One region of the Ruegeria sp. BG6 genome, then DNA from elsewhere that is predicted to be linked to it. Evidence: riboswitches for the same ligand, from Rfam matches in the RefSeq annotation. Region 1 holds a riboswitch; each other region holds the start of a gene.

Region 1 (6,814 bases):
AGAAGATCCGCGCCCTTTGCGCTGCCCGACGGGGTTTCGGACAGCAAGTGACGATCCATGAACACCGCACGCGCTGTCCGGTTGTCCAGATTCGGCAGTGCCAAGACTCTAACGCCGCTTCAGTGTGTCACCGTAGCTGATTTTCGGCGTCAGGGTCACGCGGGTTTCAATCTCGGCTTCCGGGTCGGCCAGCTGCGCCGCGATGATCCCCGCGGCCTGACGGCCGATTTCCAGCCGGCAGGCATCCATGGTTGCCAGTTTGCGGGGCAGACCTTGCAGCAATTCGACATTGTTGAACCCCGCCAGCCCGATCTGACCAGGGATGTCTATCCCCTGATCCAGCAGGTACAACAGTCCGCCAGCGCCGATCATATCATTGGAATAATACAGAAAATCCAGCTCCGGCGACCGTTCCAGCATCGCCTGCGTCATCTCGCGCCCCTTGGCCAGTGCCGACCCGCCCGAGTAGAACTCGCGATCCTCGATCTCGATCCCGTGTTTGCCCAGAACTTCGGTAAAGCCTTCGAAACGTTTGCGGGCGCGGTGGTCCAAAGGCATCTTGGTCCCCATGAAACCGATATGCTGGTATCCGGCCTTCAGAATGGCCTGCGCCATTTCGCGACCGGCACGGCGGTGCGAAATGCCGACCATCGCATCCACGGGTTTGCCGTCGGTGTCCATGATTTCGACCACCGGAATGCCCGCGGAATCCAGCATTGCCCGGGCCGCTTCCGTGTGTTCCAGCCCTGCGATGATCACGCCCGAAGGCCGCCACGAGAGCATCTCGTAAAGGACCTTTTCCTCTTTTTCCGGCAAATAATCGGTTACGCCGACCACTGGCTGCAATTCGGTGTCTTCCAGAACCTGATTGATGCCGGTCAGGACCTCGGGGAAGACCATGTTGGACAGTGAGGGGATGATGACCGCAACCAGATTGACCCGGCTGGATGCCAGCGCACCAGCAATTTTGTTGGGCACGTATCCCAGCTCTTTCGCGGCGGCCAGAACCCGTGTTCGGGTCGCATCCGATACATCACCCCGATTGCGCAGGACCCTGCTGACCGTCATTTCGGATACCCCCGACGCTTCCGAGACATCGCGAAGGGTGAGCGGGCGTTTTGTTTCTGTGGTCACGAGGCACCTGCACTGTTGTTTTGCCCGATGGTAGCGTGAACACGGCGACAAATACAACAACTCTGCTTCTGCGTCGGACGCTGGGCCGGTCGGACCATTTATGCGTCGGAGGGCCCCTCCATATTTGTAGCGAGTTCAATATAACACACGATCAACGCCCGCAGTTTGGGGCCCAACGAACTCAAGTCCGCGAACTGAACCGACGACTATTGAACGCGGAAAGAGATCTAGGAAAATACACACACGCGCGGTGGCGCGTACCAAACCGCATAGCAAGCGCGGGCATGCAATTCCTGATTTCGCAAATGGCCCATGCAACGCCGCAATCAATTGTTGACCGTGTCTTACATATTCTGGCATGAACGCGCCATGTTCGGTTCCGGGGACATCCTCGGAAGCAATAGGGAATGCAGTGCGGCACATTTCGCCAACTCTGCAACTGCCCCCGCAACTGTAGGCGGCGAGCGCGGCTGATAATGCCACTGGGATATCCCGGGAAGGTTAGTTTAGCGCTTTGACCCGCAAGTCAGGAGACCTGCCGAACATGCGCCCTTGGAAGGGGCGTTCATCATCGGCGACGGGGTGTGCGCCGGATCTGTTTGCCCGATAAGGCAGATGGCTTCGCGTTCCCCATCGTCAAAGTAAATTTGCGCCGGGGAAGGCGCGACGTGAGAAGGACTCGATTCGTGAAAAAACTGCTGGTGGCTGCAACGGCTGCTTTGGCGATGCCTGCATTGGCGCAGGCCCATTTCCTGCTGGAATATACCGACGACACGATGATCGAACGCCCCGGTGACGTTCCGGTCAAACTGGTTTTCTGGCACCCGTTTGAAGCTGGTCACGTGATGACCTTGGAAAAACCGGAAGAATTCTTTGTAATCCACAACGGTGAAAAAACCGATCTGATGGATACGCTGGAAGAAACCACTTTTGAAGGACCGGACAACATTGCCAAAGCGTTCCTGGGTTCAGTGCCGGTGAAACGCTCGGGTGACTATTTGGTGGTTACAGTTCCTGCGCCTTACTACGAAGAATCCGAAGATATCTATATCCAGCAGATCACCAAGGCTTACCTCAACCGCAACGAACTGCCGACCGACTGGGATCAGCCGCAGGGGCTGGCCACCGAGATTCTGCCGCTGAACAAGCCTTACAACATCATCGCCGGGTCAACCTTTACCGGTCGCGTGTTGAGCGAGGGACAGCCCGTCGCCGGCGCAGAAATCGAAATCGAGTACATCGCCGCAGCACCGGACATGACCGGCGCCGGCGCAAAGGATGCCACCGTGTCCCCATTGCCGGGCGGCGCGTTGGTCGCGATTTCGGATGACAACGGATATTTCACTTTTGGTGTGCCAAAAGCCGGGTACTGGGGCTTCGCCGCTTTAGGTGTGGGTCCGGAAACCGAGCATGAAGGCAAAGAGCTGAGCCAGGATGCGGTCATCTGGATCCGCGCCTGGGATCTGGAGTAAGCCTGAATGCACATCGTCGACGGAGCCCTTTCCAACCCTGTCGTGATCGGCGGTGCGGTCGCCGCGGCTGGCGGGATCGCATTGGGCCTGAAATCGCTGGATCTGGATCGCATTCCCACGGCAGGCGTGTTGTCGGCCAGCTTTTTTGTCGCCTCGCTGATCCATGTGCCGATTGGCCCATCGTCTGTGCATTTGATTCTGAACGGTCTGGCCGGGCTTCTGCTCGGCTGGGCCGCCTTTCCGGCCCTTTTTGTCGGCTTGCTGCTGCAGGCCGTGTTCTTTGGTTTCGGCGGATTGACCGTGCTGGGGATCAACACGGTGAATATCGCTCTTCCGGCGGTGTTGACCTGGATGATCTTTGGTCGCCTGATCGCACATGGCTCGCCTGTTCAGGGGGCGATCTGGGGCGGCGTCGGTGGCGCGTTTTCGATCGCCGCCACGACTGCTTTTGTCGCGGTCTCGCTGGCGCTGTCCGGCGATGAGTTCCTGCCCGCTGCCAAGCTTGTCTTTTTCGCCCACATTCCCGTCATGGCTATCGAGGCCGTGCTGACAGGTTTTGCCGTTCTTCTGGCCCGCAAGGTCAAACCGGAACTTTTTGTAAAGGTTGCGTCCACATGAAACAGTTGATCCTTGTTTGTACGCTTGCTCTCGCCCCGCTCCCGGCTCTTGCGCACAAGGTTATAGCGGGCGTTTTTCCGGCAGGCGACGCAATCGAAGGCGAGCTGGGGTTTTCCAATGGCGATATGGCCGCAGACCAGGAAGTCATCGTCTATGGCCCCGACGGCTCTGAACTGGGACGCACAGTAACCGATACGGACGGTTTCTTTCTCTACAGCCCGACCAGAGCTGTGACTCATACATTCAGGGCAGATCTGGGTGCAGGGCACGTCGCCGAAGTTGCCATGCCGGCCGACGAAGTGGCCGAAATCATGGGGGTCGAAGCCGAGCTTTCTGAAACAGCCACGCCGGTTGCATCTGCGGATGGCGCGGCAGCGGTGACTGTGGCCTCGCTCTCGGATGAGGAACGCGCCGCCATCGCCAAAGCGGTGCGCGACGAAACCCGCCCACTGCGGCGCGAGATCGCCGCCTACCGCGAGCACAATGAACTGCAGAACATCTTGGGTGGTATTGGTTATATCATTGGTCTGTTCGGCATCGGCTTTTATCTGGCCGCGCGCAAAAAGATGGCCACCTGATGGCACATGCGCTGGAACCACAGGCCAAAACACTGGCCGAGGCAGGCAGAGCCGCCCATTTCGGGATGATCGGAGACTACGATCCCCGTATGCGCGTCGTTTTGGCCTGCATCTTTGCCATCGTCACGGTTGCCCTCAACAGTATTCCGGCGCTGATCGGCGCTTTGTCCGTCTCGCTTGGCTTACTGGTGATGTCACGCTTGCCAGTCGGCCGGACCCTCAAGCGTATGGCCATGATGGACAGCTTCATCATCTTCATGCTGGTGTTGCTGCCATTCTCAATGCCCGGTGACGCGATGTTCACGGTTTTTGGCTTTCCGGCCAGTTGGCAGGGCCTTTGGAAAGCTTTCGAGATTGCACTGACGGCCAACGCGGTCATCCTTGCGCTGATGGTTCTGGTCGGAACGATGGAACCTGTGACGCTTGGACACGCTTTGCACAAGCTGCGCTGCCCCGAGGCGCTTGTGCACCTTTTGATGTTCACCATCCGCTACATCGAGGTGTTGCGGGAAGAATACCTGCGCCTGCGCGGCGCGATGAAGATCCGCGGATTTCGCCCCGGCACAAACTGGCACACCTACCGAAGCTTCGGGTATCTGGTCGGCATGATGCTGGTGCGCGCGATTGAACGGTCAGAGCGGATTCTGGCGGCGATGAAATGCCGGGGGTTTTCCGGGCGTCTTTTGTTGCTGCAGGACTTTAACATGACCCGACGCGATCGCATGTTCGCCGCGATGCTGTGCACCGTTTGCCTTGGCCTGCTGTTCCTGGATTATCTATGACGATCCTCAAGCTTGAAGACATTTGTTTTGCGTACCCTGGCCAGCCACCAGTGCTGGACGGCGCTTCGCTGCAGCTTGAACCGGGGCAGCGCCTGTCGATTGCGGGGCCGAATGGCGCGGGAAAATCTACCCTGTTTCGCATCGCCCTTGGCCTGCAAACACCAAGCGCCGGGCGCGTGACCGTCCTGGGAAAGGAAAGGCGCGTCGAGGCGGATTTTCACGAAGTCCGCCGTCAGGTCGGGCTGGTTTTTCAGGATCCTGATGATCAGCTGTTTTGTCCGACAGTGGCGGAAGATATCGCATTTGGTCCTCTCAACCTCGGGCGCAGCAAGTCCGAGGCGCTGGCCATCGTCGACAGGGTGCTTTCCGATCTGGATCTGTTAAGTCTGCGTGATCGCATTACGCACAAGCTCTCTGGTGGAGAGAAGCGGCTTGTGACCCTTGCAACCGTTTTGGCGATGGAGCCCGAGGCGCTGCTTTTGGATGAGCCCACCAATGCGCTGGACGCCAAAAACGAAGCGCGACTTCTGGAAATTCTGCGAAGCCTGCCGCAGGCTATACTGCTGGTCAGCCACGCACCATCGTTTCGCGCGGCACTGGCACCAGACACGCTGGAACTGCGAAACGGGCGGATTGTCAGCCCAAGTGAATGACCTGTTCACACGAGCTATGCGAATGTCCGCGACGGAGTGCCGTCTTCAAGAAGACAGCGCGTGCACGCGGTATGACCCGGGGGTCCGGCTGGTCCATTTTCGAAAGGCGCGGTGAAAATTCGCCGGAGCCGAAAACCCGGTGTCAAAGGCGATCTGTTCAATACTGAGCGTACTTTGCTGAAGCGCGCGGATGGCGATGTCGCGGCGCAGTGCATCCTTGATGTCCTGAAAAGAAGTTCCTTCTTCTTTCAAACGCCTGTTCAAGGTCCGCGGCGTCATCTTCAGGGCACGCGCTGCATCGGGAAGCTGGCAGGTTTGCCATGTTGCGCCGTAGAGAAACGCGCGGACGCGAAGGCTGTTTGTATGTGCGCGCGAACCGGTAAAGATCCAGTCCAGCGGCGCGCGTTCAAGGAACACGGACGCCTCAGCCGAACTGCGGGTTATAGGGCGGGTGAACTGGCGCGGGTCGAAAAGGATACTGGTCTGCCGAGCGTCAAACTCGACAGTGCATGGGAAGACGACGGCGTAGTCGGCGGCAAATTCCGGGCGGGCAAACGCAAAGCGAACGGCTTTTACTGGTGTTTCCGTCCCGCCAAGCCAGGACAAAAGCCCATGCGCCAGTTTCAGGATCAGCATGTGGCCAAATCGCTGCGGGCGGGTGTCGTCCGAATATGGGACCAACGCCAGTTCCACCTCGTCGGATTTGTTGTGCAAGTCCAGGTGGAAGTCATCCAGAAGCAGGTTCCAAAATGTCGAGAAACGATAAAGTGCCGAGGTCAGGCTGCTCGCTTCGCGCTGTACAGTCACCAGATGCTGCAGGGCGCGGGGCCGGATCCGACGGCTCCAGAGCCCCATCATTTCGTCCCCGGTTTCGGGCGCGGCAAGCTGATAGAGCCGGGCGATTTCGTTCAGTGTGACGCGTTGAGAAGGTGCCATCGGGTTGGCCTGCAAGCCCGAACGCTCTAACAGCGATGTCATCTCAGCCGGGGTGCAACGGGACTTCAGCGCATCCAGCCAATCCTGGACAAATCCCGCCGATACAGTCGTCAGAGATATGGGGTCATGGCTGGTCATCTGAACCTCAGGTTGGCGTAATCGGATACCATTTTGTCAAGAAATGAGCTTATCGGCAAACCATTGGGCGGGTAGATGACGCGAAACCATAGTCGCCGCAGGGGAGCCTGGCATGTCCTATCAGCCGCCCGTACAGGATTTGATGTTTTGCATCGAACACTTGTCCCACTGGGAAAAGGTGTCCCGGGTGGAAGTGTATTCGGAATACGACCTGACGGATATTGGTGCCGCTCTCGAGGGATATGCCCGGTTCTGCAGCGAACAGATCGCGCCATTGTCACATATCGGGGACACGCTGGGCGCGCAGTTCGACAGTGGCCGCGTGTCGATGCCCGAAGGTGATGCGCAAGCTTACGCGCAGTTCGTCGAAATGGGGTGGCAGGCGCTGACCCATCCGGTGGAATATGGCGGGATGGGATTGCCGCGTGCCGTCGGCGCGGCTGCCGTTGAAATGCTGAATGCCGCTGATATGAGCTTTGGTCTTTGCCCGCTGCTGACCGACG
Region 2 (6,814 bases), on a different contig from region 1:
GGAACCCGCGCGCGGATTGGAGAACGCCGTCATACCGTTGGCCGCGATCGACGGGATCGACGCCATTGTTGCAGGCCATACGCATCTCACACTTCCCGGCAAGGATCACGAAGGGCTGGATCATACAGACGCAACCCGGGGGCATGTACATGGCAAACCGGTTGTCATGCCGGGCGTCGCCGGGACGCATCTTGGCATCATCGACCTGCATGTGCAGAAAACCTCTGCCGGGCGATGGAAGGTTGTCGGGCAGCAGATTCAGTTGCTGCCTGTTATTGCCCCGCTTCGGGACGCAGCAATTTCCGAAGACCCCGGAATGCGGCGGCTGTTCAGCTACGGCCACGAAGAAACCCGTGCACTGGCCTCAAGACCCGTGGGCCACACCGGTCAAAGCCTGCACAGCTATTTCAGCTTTTGCGCACCAGATCGGGGCCTCGCGCTGGTCGCCAGCGCCCAGGCAGCGGCATTGAACCTCCATCTGGACGAAGACCTGCGGGGGCTTCCACTGTTTTCCGCTGTTTCGCCCTGCAAGTTCGGAGGCCGCGCGGGACCGCGTTCCTACACGGATGTACCGCCCGGAAATGTTCGTTTGCGCAATGTTTCGGATCTTCATTCTTTTCCGAATGAACTGCGCGCCGTGCTTGTCACCGGCGACATGGTCCGTGACTGGCTTGAAATGTCGGCGGGCATTTTCAATCAGGTGGATGCAGGAGCTGTCCGCACTCTGACCGATGAAACACGGGCCGGGCATAACTTCGATGTGCTGTTCGGCCTGACCTATCGGATCGATCTTTCCCAGCCGGCGCGTTTTGATTCTCACGGTATGCTGGTCAATCCCGCTGCAAACCGTGTCCGCGAGATTTGCTGCGGTGGAATCCCTGTTGAACCCACCCAGAAATTCGTTGTGGCCCTGAACAGTTACCGGGCCAGCGGCGGCGGACACTTCCCAGTTGCGCATCAGGCCCGGCAGATCGATCTGCCGACCTTACCCATCAGGGACGTCCTGCGCGACTATCTTTCGGGGGGATTACCGGGCGACCCGATGCAATCTGCGCCCTTCCCCTTCAGCCTTATCCGGCTTCCCGGCCACGCTTCGATTCTGAAAACCGGGCCGGGAGCAAGGGCGCATCTTTCCGAACTGGACGCATACGATCCGCATGCGCTGGGGCATGACCCGGAAGGCTTTCTGCGGATCAGACTGTCACTCTGACGGGTTGTCTTCCTGGCGCAACTTCCCTATATCGACGATTGAGAGGTTGGCGCGGGCGAGCGCCTCGCCAACCTGGTCAGGTCCGGAAGGAAGCAGCCACAACGAGCCCCGCTTGGGTCGATGTCCAACCTCTCACTTCATCCCGCAATCGTCACATCTTTCCGGTCGGAACGGACTTGCTGCTCCGCAGACTCGATCAGCCTCGGCCAGACCGCTTTGTTTTTGCGCGCAAAAACACCAATGTGGCCAATGGATTTCAGCCCGAAATCCTTTGGCTCAAGCACATGACGGTTGGCGTCCGGGCCGTATAGCTCGGCCAGCCTCCAGACCGCATTTTCAGGCACCATCTGGTCGTCCGAAATCGCAAACAGGTCAACCGGACCACCGGCCCGCGGCCAGGTCGCTGCGGGCAGGCTTTGGCCAATTTCAGGCAGATAGCTGTTCGGCGAGGTGCACCATTTTCGCCATTGCCAGTAGACCTTTGACGGCAGGTCCGAACCAAACCCAATGGCCTTGCCGGGCAGATACCCCAGCACATGAACTGCAAAAGGCGCATGCCCGTACCAGAAGATTCCGGCCAGCCCCCTGTAGGGCCAGGGATGATCCGACAACGTAACCAGGCCTGAACACACACAAATCATCCGGTCGATCTGATCCACATCCGATTGCAATGGCTCAAGCATACCCCCCAGCGAATGACCAATGGTCCACTGCCGCGCACTTGGGAATCGCCGTCGCATCTCGGCCCGGGCCGCGGGAATATCGATCAGCGCCCAATCGGACATGGTGACACGCGAATCCTTCAGACGCCCCGATAACGATTTTCCGAAATCGCGGTAATCATAGGTCAGACAGGCAATGCGCTGCTCTTCCGCCAGCCACCGGGCAAAATGCTGATAATAGTCCTGGGGAACGCCGGTCGCGCTGTTCAGAACAACTACGATATCAGGCGCTGCAACAGGCAGGTACAGGCGACCCGACAGCATAGCCGTCCCGGAGGGAAATCGTATGTCTTCGGTCAAGACCTGTTCCTGTATGTCCAACATATCATGCTCCGCTCTCAACTGAACAGTTCAGTTCACCTATCTGTCAGGCCAGTCGCCCGCTCAAGTCAACCCGGTGCAAACATGACCAAACGTCCGCTTTCCCGACCACGCATCGGACCAAATGCCTCGGCCCGCGCAATGCGCTTGACTCGGGGACCCGGCAACCGCTAGCGATGAGGAGATGGTTTCCGCGCCCTTTAAGGGGCCGGGATGAAAAGGGAACACGGTGCGGTTCTGTCTGGCATTGCCGGAAGGAACCAAGGCCGAGACTGCCCCCGCAACTGTAAGCGGTGAGCAATGCCGAAACACCACTGGCCGAAAGGCTGGGAAGGTCGGCAAAGCGATGACCCGCAAGTCAGGAGACCTGCCATCGATACTGAAACCGAAACTCGGGCGGGGTGTCCGGGCAGGTCCTGATGGCATAGCCCCGTCACACCTGATCCTTGCCCCGCGCCGCGCGCGGAGGGCGCATTATGATCTGGAAGACAAGGACACACGAATTTTCTGCCACTGTGTGCCAGCGCACCGGCAAACCCTGTCCGGCACTGGCGCAAATGGCGCGGGCTCTGACGCGCGCCGTGGCAAGCGCCGGCCCGGCCGCAACCCCGCAATTCGCCATTGAAGGCAGCAGCGAGCTTGCCCATTGCCCCGAAGGGTGCATGGCCCGGTTCCACGCGCGGCCAGACAAAATCCGGGTGTTTTGCGGAACGAATGAGGAAACTCCGGGCGACAGGTTGGAGGATTATGCAGACATGATGTTCTGCGCAGAGTTCCGTGCGCTGCCGTCCGCAATTCTGTCGGACCCGCCCTGCGCCATGCTTGAAGCTTCGGCCCTGGCAGGTCGCCAAGTGGCGGCCCAGGCCGGACATTTGTCGGCCTAAGCTACGGGTCCGCGCTGGCCGGAATCAATTGCGTGGCCCATGCCAGTTGTGCATCTGTTTCAACCGCACAGGGCCGCACCGCCCTCAACCGTTTCAGGGCTGCACCCGGTTGCTCGCCACATTCGACCATCAGGCGCAACACCACCATTCCGGACCGGCCACAGCCGCCCCGGCAATGCACCAGAATGCGCCCGCCCCCTGACAGGGCATGGCGGACGGCCGCGCTTACATCGGGCCAGCGCGCGGTCACGGCGTCGGGGGGTGCACCGAAATCTTCGACCGGCAGATGGACCCAGCGGCAGGCGCGCGCCTGAATGTCGGTTCCGAAGTCACGCGCGCCGTCCTGCAGCATCTCGACTTCGGTCGTCATTGAAATGACAAGACCGGGCTTCCAATCGGAAATCGCATTCAGGTCCTGGGCATAATTACCCCCACGCCCTGGCATTGATGTCAGGGCCAGAGTACCTCCTCCGACCTGCAGCGCATGAATAATCATCTGAGACATGCAACGCGCCCTCCTTAATCGTTACGCACAAGAATCCGGTCAAAAATGCTTCCGCCTTCATTTTTACGCGCATCCCGAAGCATTCCCAAATGAATTTCGCGAACCGGCTGTGGACGCAGGCGGCGGCGCACTCTACGCTGCACTTCTGATACGAATCCGACAGAGCAGAAATGACCGACACGCCAAGCCCCGCTTATCAGGTTCTTGCCCGCAAATACCGCCCGGAAACCTTTGCCGACCTGGTTGGTCAGGATGCCATGGTGCGCACCCTGAAAAACGCGTTCGAGGCAGACCGGATCGCGCAGGCCTTCATCATGACCGGCATCCGCGGCACCGGCAAAACGACAACGGCGCGGATCATCGCCAAGGGCATGAACTGCATCGGCCCCGATGGCGACGGCAAACCGACGACCGAACCCTGCGGCCAATGCGAACATTGCGTGGCGATCATGGAAGGCCGCCATGTCGACGTAATGGAAATGGACGCCGCCAGCCGCACCGGCGTGAACGATATTCGCGAAATCATAGACAGCGTCCGCTATCGTGCCGCCAGCGCGCGCTACAAGATCTATATCATCGACGAGGTTCACATGCTCTCGACCAGCGCGTTCAACGCGCTGCTCAAGACACTTGAGGAACCGCCCGAGCATGTGAAATTCATCTTCGCGACTACCGAAATCCGCAAGGTTCCGGTGACGGTCCTGTCGCGCTGCCAACGCTTCGACCTGCGCAGGATCGAACCCGAGGACATGATCGGTCTTCTGAACAAGATCGCCGCCGCCGAGGGGGCCCAGATCGCAGAAGACGCACTGGCGTTGATCACCCGAGCGGCCGAGGGTTCGGCGCGTGATGCAACTTCGCTGCTGGATCAGGCGATCTCGCACGGGGCCGGTGAAACCAGTGCCGATCAGGTCCGGGCGATGTTGGGTCTGGCGGACCGGGGCCGCGTCCTGGACCTGATGGACATGATCCTGCGGGGCGACGCGTCGGGGGCTCTGACAGAGCTAAGCGCTCAGTACGCCGAGGGCGCCGATCCGCTTGCCGTGCTGCGCGATCTGGCCGAAATCACCCATTGGGTGTCCGTGGTCAAAATCACGCCGGACGCCGCCGAGGACCCGACCGTTTCACCGGACGAACGCGCTCGTGGCCAGCAAATGGCCGAAGCCCTGCCGATGCGTGTCCTGACCCGCATGTGGCAAATGCTGCTGAAAGCGCTCGAAGAGGTCTCAGCTGCGCCAAACGCCATGATGGCGGCAGAAATGGCCGTCATTCGGCTGACCCATGTGGCCGACCTGCCAAGCCCGGAAGAACTGATCAAACGTTTGCAGGACGCACCTCCACCCACGCCGAACGGAGGCCCCGGTGGCGGCATGGCCGTACCCTCGCACGCCCCGGTACAACCTCAGGCATCGGCAAGGTCTTCCTACGTTTCCGCTCCACACGGTCCCGCCGGCGCGCCGACTACTGCCTTGGCACAGGACGTCCAAACTGCTCTGGCGCGCTATCCGACCTTCGAACATGTGGTCGAACTGATCCGGACAAACCGGGACGTAAAGCTGCTGGTCGAGGTCGAAAACGGTGTGCGGCTGATGTCCTACTCACCGGGCCGGATCGAATTTACACCGACCGATCATGCCCCGACAGACCTTGCCCAACGGCTGGGTACGGCGCTGCAGCGCTGGACAGGCAATCGGTGGGCCGTATCCATCGTGGCAGATGGCGAAGCCGCCACGATCGCCGAGATCCGCGATGCGGCCGACCTCGCGCTAAGGTCACAGGCCGAGCAGCACCCGCTGGTTCAGGCGGTACTCATGCAGTTTCCCAAGGCGCGCATCAAACGGATCGAAACCCCGGAACAGCGCGCCGCCAAGGTCGAAACCGAGGCTCTTCCCGAGGTCGAAGACGAATGGGACCCGTTCGAAGAGGACTGAACATCTGCCTGGAATACAGGAGGATGCCCATGCCCCTTGTGTCACGCAGTCACCCTTCGTATTTAGGCGTCAAATCGATTTACAGGAGAAACCCGATGCTCAAAGGTTTAGGCGGTCTGGGCGATATGGCCAAGATGATGAAATCCGCGCAGGACCTGCAGACCAAAATGACCGAAATGCAGGAAGAACTGAACAACCTCATGGTTGTCGGCGAATCCGGCGCCGGTCTGGTCAAAGCCACCGCCACCGCCAAGGGCGAACTCAAGGGTCTGGACATCGACCCGTCGATCTTCAACGGCGACGACAAGGAAGTGGTCGAGGACCTGATCCTGGCCGCCATCAAGGACGCGCAGACCAAGGCCGCCGAGCGATCCCAGGCGGAAATGGCCAAGCTGACCGAAAGCATGGGGCTGCCGGCAGACATCAAGCTGCCGTTCTGATCTTCATCTTTTCCCAAATACTCCCGCCGGAGGCTCCCTTCGGTGCCAAACAGGACAGGCCGTGAGTTCGAACAGCGACATCGACAACCTGATCGACCTGATGGCCAAGCTGCCGGGCCTTGGGCCGCGCTCGGCCCGTCGCGCGGTTCTGCACCTGATCCGAAAGCGCGCCCTGCTGCTGACACCGCTGTCGGACGCAATGCAGCAGGTCGCCGCCACCGCCCGCGAATGCCTGAATTGCGGCAATGTCTGTACCGCTGATATCTGTGACATCTGCGACAGCGAGGCCCGCGCCACCGGAGAGCTTTGTGTCGTCGAGGATGTCGCTGATCTTTGGGCGATGGAACGTGCCGGAGTATTCAAAGGCCGCTATCACGTTCTGGGTGGTACACTTTCGGCCTTGGACGGTGTCGGTCCGGACGAGTTGCGCATTCCCCGCCTCAAAGACCGCGTGACGGCCGAGGGCATCACCGAGATCATCCTTGCCCTGAACGCCACAGTCGACGGACAGACCACCGCCCACTACATTGCCGACCAGTTGGAGGGACAGGTCCGCCTGACCTCACTTGCGCAGGGTGTGCCAATTGGGGGTGAGCTGGATTATCTGGACGACGGGACGATCACGGCGGCGCTGAGGGCGCGGAAAGAACTGTAAGGTCACAGAACCTGTCAGAGAACAAACTGAAATCATGCTTTGATTTTCCAGAGTTGTACGTGACTTATGAGCAGATATCCCGATCTATTCATACTGCGACACGGTGAAACCGAGTGGAATACTCTTGGCAGATTTCAAGGCCGCAA
Region 3 (6,814 bases), on a different contig from region 1:
TGACGAAATTCCTCAGATGCTGCGGCAGGCGTTGATTGCAGGCGGCACGCCGGATGAGGCGATCACAATCATCCCTGATGAGGTCGAAGCGGTGACGGCGGGTCTTGAAATGGCAGCTCCCGGCGATCTGCTGGTGATATTCGGCGACGACACCACCCGCTGCTGGAAACAGATCATCTACTTCAATTCGGATGGCGACGCACCTGAAGCTGAAGCAATCGGAAAGCCTGCCCCTGTTGAGACCTCTTTCGAGGACATATTCGACAGCGATCAGGCCCTGATCCGGGACGAGCGCGGCGTGCGTCTGGCCCGCGAAATCAGCGAAGACGCGGATTGAGCCGAGGGCACCGGAATGGACAGAATTGAAGAGCTTGAGACCGCGCTGACCATCCCCAGCGCGACCAGTGACGCGTTTCGGGTAGACGATGCGCGCCGGCTGACCGGGCCCGGGTTGCTCTGGGATCACCCGGGCGCAATCATGGACGTCTTTTTTGACCAGGAGCAGTCTTCGCGTGTCATTGAGCTGTGGCAGCATCATGCACGTCGTGTGCTGGATGCTCTCGGCTGGCACCAGGAAAAGCTGACATATCGGGTATTCACCGGCGGCGTGAACCTTGCGATTTCAGCGCCGATGGATCAGCTATATTCAGCGATCTTTGCGGTCCAGACCGCATGGCATTTCTGTGCCGCGGCGCTCGTCGGGGAAACACCCGGCGATTTCGACAAGATGATCGCCGACGTCCGCGACGTCATGGCCAAAGAGGCAAATCCGGCCCTGATCGCCCTGATCCAGGCGGCCTCGACGCGGGGCGTCGATATCCTGTGTGACGACGACGACATTTCGATCGGACACGGGGTCGGAAGCCGGACCTGGGCCTGGAACGCTCTGCCTGCGCCTGATGAAGTCGAGTGGGACGCCTTGCACAACATCCCCGTCGCCTTCATCACCGGAACCAATGGCAAGACCACAACGACCCGGCTGCTTGAGGCGATCGCCCGGGCGGCGGGCAAGGTTGCCGGGCTGACCTCGACCGAGTTTGTCCGCGTCGGCGACGACATCCTCGACCGTGGTGATTATTCCGGCCCCGGCGGAGCGCGCATGCTGCTGCGCGACCGGCGGCTTGAAGTCGCCTGTCTGGAGGTTGCCCGTGGTGGAATCCTGCGCCGGGGTCTTCCAACCCATGCGGCCTCGGCTGCGGCTGTCACAAATGTCGCCAATGATCATCTGGGGCAGTACGGCGTCAACACGGTTCCGGAGTTGGCGCAGGCCAAGTTCGCCGTGCACCGCACCCTTAAGAAAGATGGCGTTCTGGCCCTGAACGCGGATGACGCGTATGTCCGGGATGAGGCACTGAACACGTCCTGCAGGATCTGGTGGTTCTCGCTGGACCAGAAAAACGCACTGATCCAACAATCCCGCGAGCAAGGACATTGTTGTGCCTTCCTGCGGGACGAGATGATTGTGTTCTTCGATGGCTCCACGGAACAACCGGTGATTTCGGTTCACGATATACCGCTCGCCATGGGTGGGGCTGCCAGGTACAATATTCTCAACGCAATGACTGCGCTGTGTCTGGCCCGCGCACTCGATATCCCGATGCAGGCCATTCGCGCCGGATTGTCCGGGTTCAAGCCAGACGCCAAAGATAATCCTGGCCGGTGCAACGAGTTTTCACATAACGGCGCCCGCGTCTTTGTCGATTTTGCGCATAACCCGCATTCGGTCGCAGCGGTGTGCGAGGCTTTGTCCGGACTTCCGGCCAAGCGCCGCTTCATACTGCTAAGCCATGCCGGGGACCGGTCAGATCAGGACATCATCGATGTCACGCAAACGGCCTTGCGGTTCCAGCCGGATGTGATCGTCGCCGCCGAGCTTGAGGGCTATCTGCGGGGACGCAACCTTGGTGAGATTCCAAAGCTGATTAAGCAGGCGGCAATGAACAACGGTCTTCGGGATGAGCAGATCCTGAGCGCGCCTTCCCCGACCGAGGCGAGCAGGACAATACTGGATCAGATCGAACCGGGCGATCTTGCCCTGTTGCTGGTCCTGTCCGAGCGCGAGCAAGTCTTAAAATTGCTGGAAAACTGAACCCCTACGCTGAATCCGAGGACCTCGGGCGGTGAAACTCGAGCACCGCCCTGCCCAGCCCATCCGATTGTCCTGCCAATAATTCTGTATTGACGCATGCCCGGGTCTGAGGCACTTAGCTAGAAGATGGTTCCCGAAGGAAGACCCGAGGGATGAAAAGGGAATACGGTGCGGCCCTGAAGGCCAAGTCCGTAACTGCCCCCGCAACTGTAAGCGGTGAGCGACGCCAAACACCCACTGGCCGAATGGGCCGGGAAGGAAGGCCAAGCAAGGACCCGCGAGTCAGGAGACCTGCCATCAGTGTTCAACCAACCCAGGGCGGGGCGCCCTGGAAGGAGGCTTAGATGGCACGTCAGTCACGTGTTTACATGATCAGCACCTTCTGTCCGCGCTTGGCAACAAGTGGAGCGGACCATGTCAGACGCCACTGATCATATTCTTCTGATCTGTTCGACATGCAACGGTGATTTGTCTGCGGACAAAATACGCTCTTCTTTGTCAGATGCGCTACCTTCCCGGTTTGCCATTCGCTCGGTCGATTGCATGGCCGGGTGCGCGCGGCCGACAACCGTAGGGTTTCAGGCCACCGGCAAAGCCCAATACCTGTTCGGTGACATCCGGACCCCGCATGACATCGCGGCCTTGGCCGAATTCGCGTTGCAATATCAGAACAGTGCCGATGGATGGACCTGCGCGTCCGACAGGCCGAGCGCTCTTTTTGGCAAAACCCTTTCCCGTTTGCCCCGAATGATTTTGGAGGAGCCTTCATGACGACCTCTGCATTTCTTGCCGTGCGTGACGTCGAATACTATGCGCTGAATGGTGATGTTCTGCTGCAAGCAGCGTCTTTCGAACTGGAAGAAGGCGCAATCCTTGCAATTGCCGGACCGAACGGGGCCGGGAAGACGACGCTTCTGAACCTGTTGTGCGGCACGGCCGAACTGGTGCTGGGCGACGTTTTGATCAATGGGCGCAGCCTGAAACACACGCCCGCCAACCAGCGCGCCCGAATGATCGCTGTTGTCAGCCAGCACGAACTGCCGGATAGCAGACTATCTTTGCGGGAATATGTGGCCTTGGGGCAAATCCCGATCCGGGCTGACCGGTCGAAAGAGGGCCACGCCGCCGAACTGGACAGGGTTTTGAACCTGACAGGTCTGTGTGATCTGGCGGACAAACGAATGGGCGTACTTTCCGGGGGTGAACGTCAACGTGCGCATATCGCACGCGCGCTGGCACAGAACCCTTCGCTTTTGTTTCTGGACGAACCGACAAACCATCTGGACCCCGACGCCAAGGGGCGGATGCTGTCGCTGGTTGCCGAGTTGGGCATCACGGTGGTCATGATCGTCCACGACCTCGTCATGATCCCCGAATTCGCCACCCATGTGGCCATGATGAAATCCGCGCGGCTCACGGGCTTTGGTCCCGTGGCCGATGTGCTGACCTCGGACCAGGTCCGGGAAACCTTTGGCGTCGACTACCTGTACTTTCACCATGAGGGCCGCGTGATTCCGGCGCTGGATATCCGAAAAACCTCGGTCTCAAACTAACCCTAGGAGCATCTTTGAATGAAACAGATCTGGTCGGTGGTCCTGACCACAGCCCTGGCAGGCGGTGCGTCGGCACAAGAAATTGCCGTCGACAATTGCGGCAAGCCGCTGGTTTTTGAAACTGCACCCGAGCGGATTGTCGTGCACGATATGAACATGACCGACATGGCCTTTGCGCTGGGTCTGCAGGACAAGATCGTCGGGCTGACCGGCATCACCGGATGGTACAAGACCAGCCCGGAATTCGATACGCTGCGCGGCGACATTCCCGAGCTTGCGCCCAAATACCCAACGGTCGAGAACCTTGTGGCCGTCGAACCCGACATGTTCTTCGCGGGCTGGTATTACGGGATGAAGCCGGGCGGAGACGTGACTCCTGACACGCTGGAACCCTTTGGCATCAAGACCTTGATCCTGTCCGAAAGCTGCGTGCATCTGGACAAGGACCGCCCCGAAGCCAGCATGAACCTGCTGTTTGATGACGTTCTGCGCCTGGGCCAGGTCATGCAGGTCGAAGACAAGGCGAAGGAACTGGTTGATGGTTGGAAAGAAGAACTGACCGAGATCGAAACCCGGACCGCCGATCTGCCCAAACCGCGCGTTTTCCTTCTAGATGGTCCCGCTGATGCGCCCTTCACCGCGGGCAAGTTTGCCATTCCCGATGCGATGATTTCCGCAGCGGGCGGTGAAAACGTGACCCATGACATGGATACAAGCTGGGGCCGCACCTCGTGGGAAACGGTGGCGGCCGCCAACCCCGAATTTCTGGTGCTGCTGGATTACCAGACCGGCAACGGCGCCGAGGATACCTTCAAATTTCTGCAGGAGCATCCGGTGATGTCCCAGACCGATGCCGTCAAGAATGAAGCCTGGATTGGCCTGCGGTACGAGGAACTGACCCCGGGACCGGCAAATATCGAGGCGATCCTGAAAATGGCGCAGGCCATGCATCCGGATCTCAACTGATATGGGCCGACTTGGCCTGACACTCCTGCTGGGGGCGGTCGTTCTGGCCGCCCTTTTGCTGATCTCAACCATCTACGGCACCACATCCATTCCGGTTTCCGACACGTTCACCGCTGTCTTGCTGGGAACAGGTCTGAGTGACGGGGACATGTCGCCGTTGCACCGGATCGTGTTTGATTTGCGCCTGCCGCGCGCCCTGTTCGCGGCCGTAATCGGCGCCGGGTTGGGCATCGTCGGCGTGGTCCTGCAAACCACAACGCGCAACGATCTTGCTGATCCGTTCCTGTTCGGCCTGTCCTCGGGTGCGGCGGCCGGCGCCGTGTTCGTGATCACCGTGACAGGCGACGTGCTGGGCTTCTGGACCCTGCCGTTGGCCGCGTTCTGCGGCGGGCTTGTGGCTTCGGGCATCGTGCTGGCGCTGGTTCACGGTTTACGCACAAGCGCGCCCGAAAAACTGATCCTGGCAGGTCTTGCGGTTTCGTTCCTGTTCTCGGCCATCACCAACTACCTGATTTTTGCAGGCGACAGCCGCGCCGCGCATTCCGTGATTTTCTGGATGCTGGGCGGTCTGGGCCTGGCCCGCTGGGAGACGTTTCCGCTGGTCTGCGCAGGCCTGCTTCTGATCCTGAGCTTTTCTCTCTACCGCAGCCGCTGGCTAGACGCGTTGCTGACCGGCGATCTTACTGCCTCAACCCTCGGCGTACCCGTGCGCGGACTGCGGTTCAGCATGTTCTTTGTTGCGGCGCTGGCAACGGCGGTGTTCGTCTCGGTCGCTGGTGTCATCGGTTTCGTCGGTCTGATGGTCCCTCACATCGCCCGCGGAATCGCGGGGCCGCTGCATGGCCATCTGCTGCCGACCGCAGCTCTCGTCGGCGCGGCATTGCTGACGGGCTCGGATATTATCAGCCGTTTGTTGCTGGCCCCGCAGGAATTGCCTGTCGGGATCGTGACAACCTCAATCGGATCGGCGTTCGTGTTCCTGCTCCTGTTCAGGACCAGAGCCCGCTGACCGGACCCTTTCCACCTTCCACCCAGGACGCAAGCAGCGGCTGGTGCGAACCATTTATGTGCCGCGCTTCCTCTGTGCATCTCTGACAAGTGCGGCGAGGCGATAGAACCCATGTGCCATCTTGGTATAGGGCATCAGCAGGAAGAAGGTCAGAACCGATCCCAGATGGATGGCCAGAAGTGCGGGCATCACTGTGGTCGAGCCGAGCACGTAGAGGACAAGGCCGCTGAGGCCAACAAACCCCAGCAGCAGGATAAAGCCCATTTCTCCGTCCCACGCGGAGGTGTCGCCAAGGTCACGATCCGATTTCTGCTTCAACATGACCATGCCGCCACAGCCGATGGTCAACAGGATACCGCCTGAGACGCCAAGCAGCTTGGGTAATGACCAGAATCCGTAGGGTGCATGCAGGCCAAAGCCATAATGCATCGCTGTCGCAACCGAGGTTGAGGCAAAGCAAAGCAGGAACCCATACATGATCGCCTGATGCACGTGTCGGCGGGCGTGGCTGAACCGGTCTTCATCTTCGAAATTGCAGCCTTCGCCGTGGCCGGCGGCAAGATCCTGCATCGTCCCGGCGCGTTTGAACGCCGCTTTCAGATCGGCCCATTGGACTGACTTTCCGTCAACCGCACGCCAATAGCGGCGCAAGCTGATGGCGATGCTGAACAGCGGCAGCAGAAAGGCGGGCATAAAGATCGCCACCATCGCATTGTGGGAAAGAACCGCATAGAAACCTTCGCCGCCAGAAGACCCGATTGCCCGGATCGCCCAAAACAGCGCGGCAAAACCGAGGACCAGCGCAAGCGCAATTGCCCCTCCTTGGGTGTGGAAGCGACGCGCCAAAGGCTGGGGCCAGGCGAAGCTTTCCCAACTGTCCCGGCGCACTTCGGCCAAAGCAGCAGGCAGGTTCAGATCAAACTCGTGCGGGGCGGTGTACTGGCAGGCATAATAGCAACCCCTGCAATTGTGACAGAGGTTGGCAAGTTGTGTGATGTCGCCATCCGAGAACGCGTGCTCGGCGTGCAATGACGGGAAAACCGAGCAGTAACCCTCGCAATACCGGCAGGCATTGCAAATCTCGGCCTGACGGCGGGCTTCCTGTATCAGTTCAGTTTGCATAAGCGGCGGCCTCACGTCCTGCGATACGTCCGAAAACCGTTCCAATGGTCATGCCGAACCCGGCCAGATACCCCT

Evidence for each region. Region 1 has a riboswitch for cobalamin ahead of ACR0JW_RS19490 (DUF4198 domain-containing protein). Riboswitches for the same ligand answer to the same signal wherever they lie in the genome.
Region 2: linked by a shared signal. The riboswitch ahead of ACR0JW_RS09890 (hypothetical protein) and the one ahead of ACR0JW_RS19490 (DUF4198 domain-containing protein) in region 1 are both predicted to bind cobalamin.
Region 3: linked by a shared signal. The riboswitch ahead of ACR0JW_RS12590 (DUF1636 family protein) and the one ahead of ACR0JW_RS19490 (DUF4198 domain-containing protein) in region 1 are both predicted to bind cobalamin.

What each region holds. Positions count from the first base shown of each region.
Region 1 is NZ_JBQFTB010000013.1:126,260-133,073, forward strand. It holds gene ACR0JW_RS19480 (winged helix-turn-helix domain-containing protein) at 1-104, opposite strand, end outside; gene ACR0JW_RS19485 (LacI family DNA-binding transcriptional regulator) at 109-1,134, opposite strand; cobalamin riboswitch at 1,492-1,691, shown strand; gene ACR0JW_RS19490 (DUF4198 domain-containing protein) at 1,821-2,606, shown strand; gene cbiM (cobalt transporter CbiM) at 2,613-3,224, shown strand; gene ACR0JW_RS19500 (cobalt ABC transporter permease) at 3,221-3,802, shown strand; gene cbiQ (cobalt ECF transporter T component CbiQ) at 3,802-4,584, shown strand; gene ACR0JW_RS19510 (ABC transporter ATP-binding protein) at 4,581-5,237, shown strand; gene ACR0JW_RS19515 (AraC family transcriptional regulator) at 5,283-6,311, opposite strand; gene ACR0JW_RS19520 (acyl-CoA dehydrogenase family protein) at 6,424-6,814, shown strand, end outside.
Region 2 is NZ_JBQFTB010000004.1:143,476-150,289, forward strand. It holds gene ACR0JW_RS09870 (bifunctional 2',3'-cyclic-nucleotide 2'-phosphodiesterase/3'-nucleotidase) at 1-1,210, shown strand, start outside; RNA gene ffs (signal recognition particle sRNA small type) at 1,250-1,348, shown strand; gene ACR0JW_RS09880 (alpha/beta fold hydrolase) at 1,348-2,256, opposite strand; cobalamin riboswitch at 2,422-2,642, shown strand; gene ACR0JW_RS09885 (hypothetical protein) at 2,600-2,878, shown strand; gene ACR0JW_RS09890 (hypothetical protein) at 2,811-3,137, shown strand; gene ACR0JW_RS09895 (phosphatase domain-containing protein) at 3,139-3,642, opposite strand; gene ACR0JW_RS09900 (DNA polymerase III subunit gamma/tau) at 3,813-5,573, shown strand; gene ACR0JW_RS09905 (YbaB/EbfC family nucleoid-associated protein) at 5,669-6,013, shown strand; gene recR (recombination mediator RecR) at 6,075-6,668, shown strand; gene ACR0JW_RS09915 (histidine phosphatase family protein) at 6,735-6,814, shown strand, end outside.
Region 3 is NZ_JBQFTB010000006.1:92,186-98,999, reverse strand. It holds gene cphA (cyanophycin synthetase) at 1-337, shown strand, start outside; gene ACR0JW_RS12595 (Mur ligase family protein) at 353-2,089, shown strand; cobalamin riboswitch at 2,200-2,402, shown strand; gene ACR0JW_RS12590 (DUF1636 family protein) at 2,504-2,860, shown strand; gene ACR0JW_RS12585 (ABC transporter ATP-binding protein) at 2,857-3,642, shown strand; gene ACR0JW_RS12580 (ABC transporter substrate-binding protein) at 3,661-4,608, shown strand; gene ACR0JW_RS12575 (iron ABC transporter permease) at 4,610-5,617, shown strand; gene tcuB (tricarballylate utilization 4Fe-4S protein TcuB) at 5,672-6,739, opposite strand; gene tcuA (FAD-dependent tricarballylate dehydrogenase TcuA) at 6,729-6,814, opposite strand, start outside.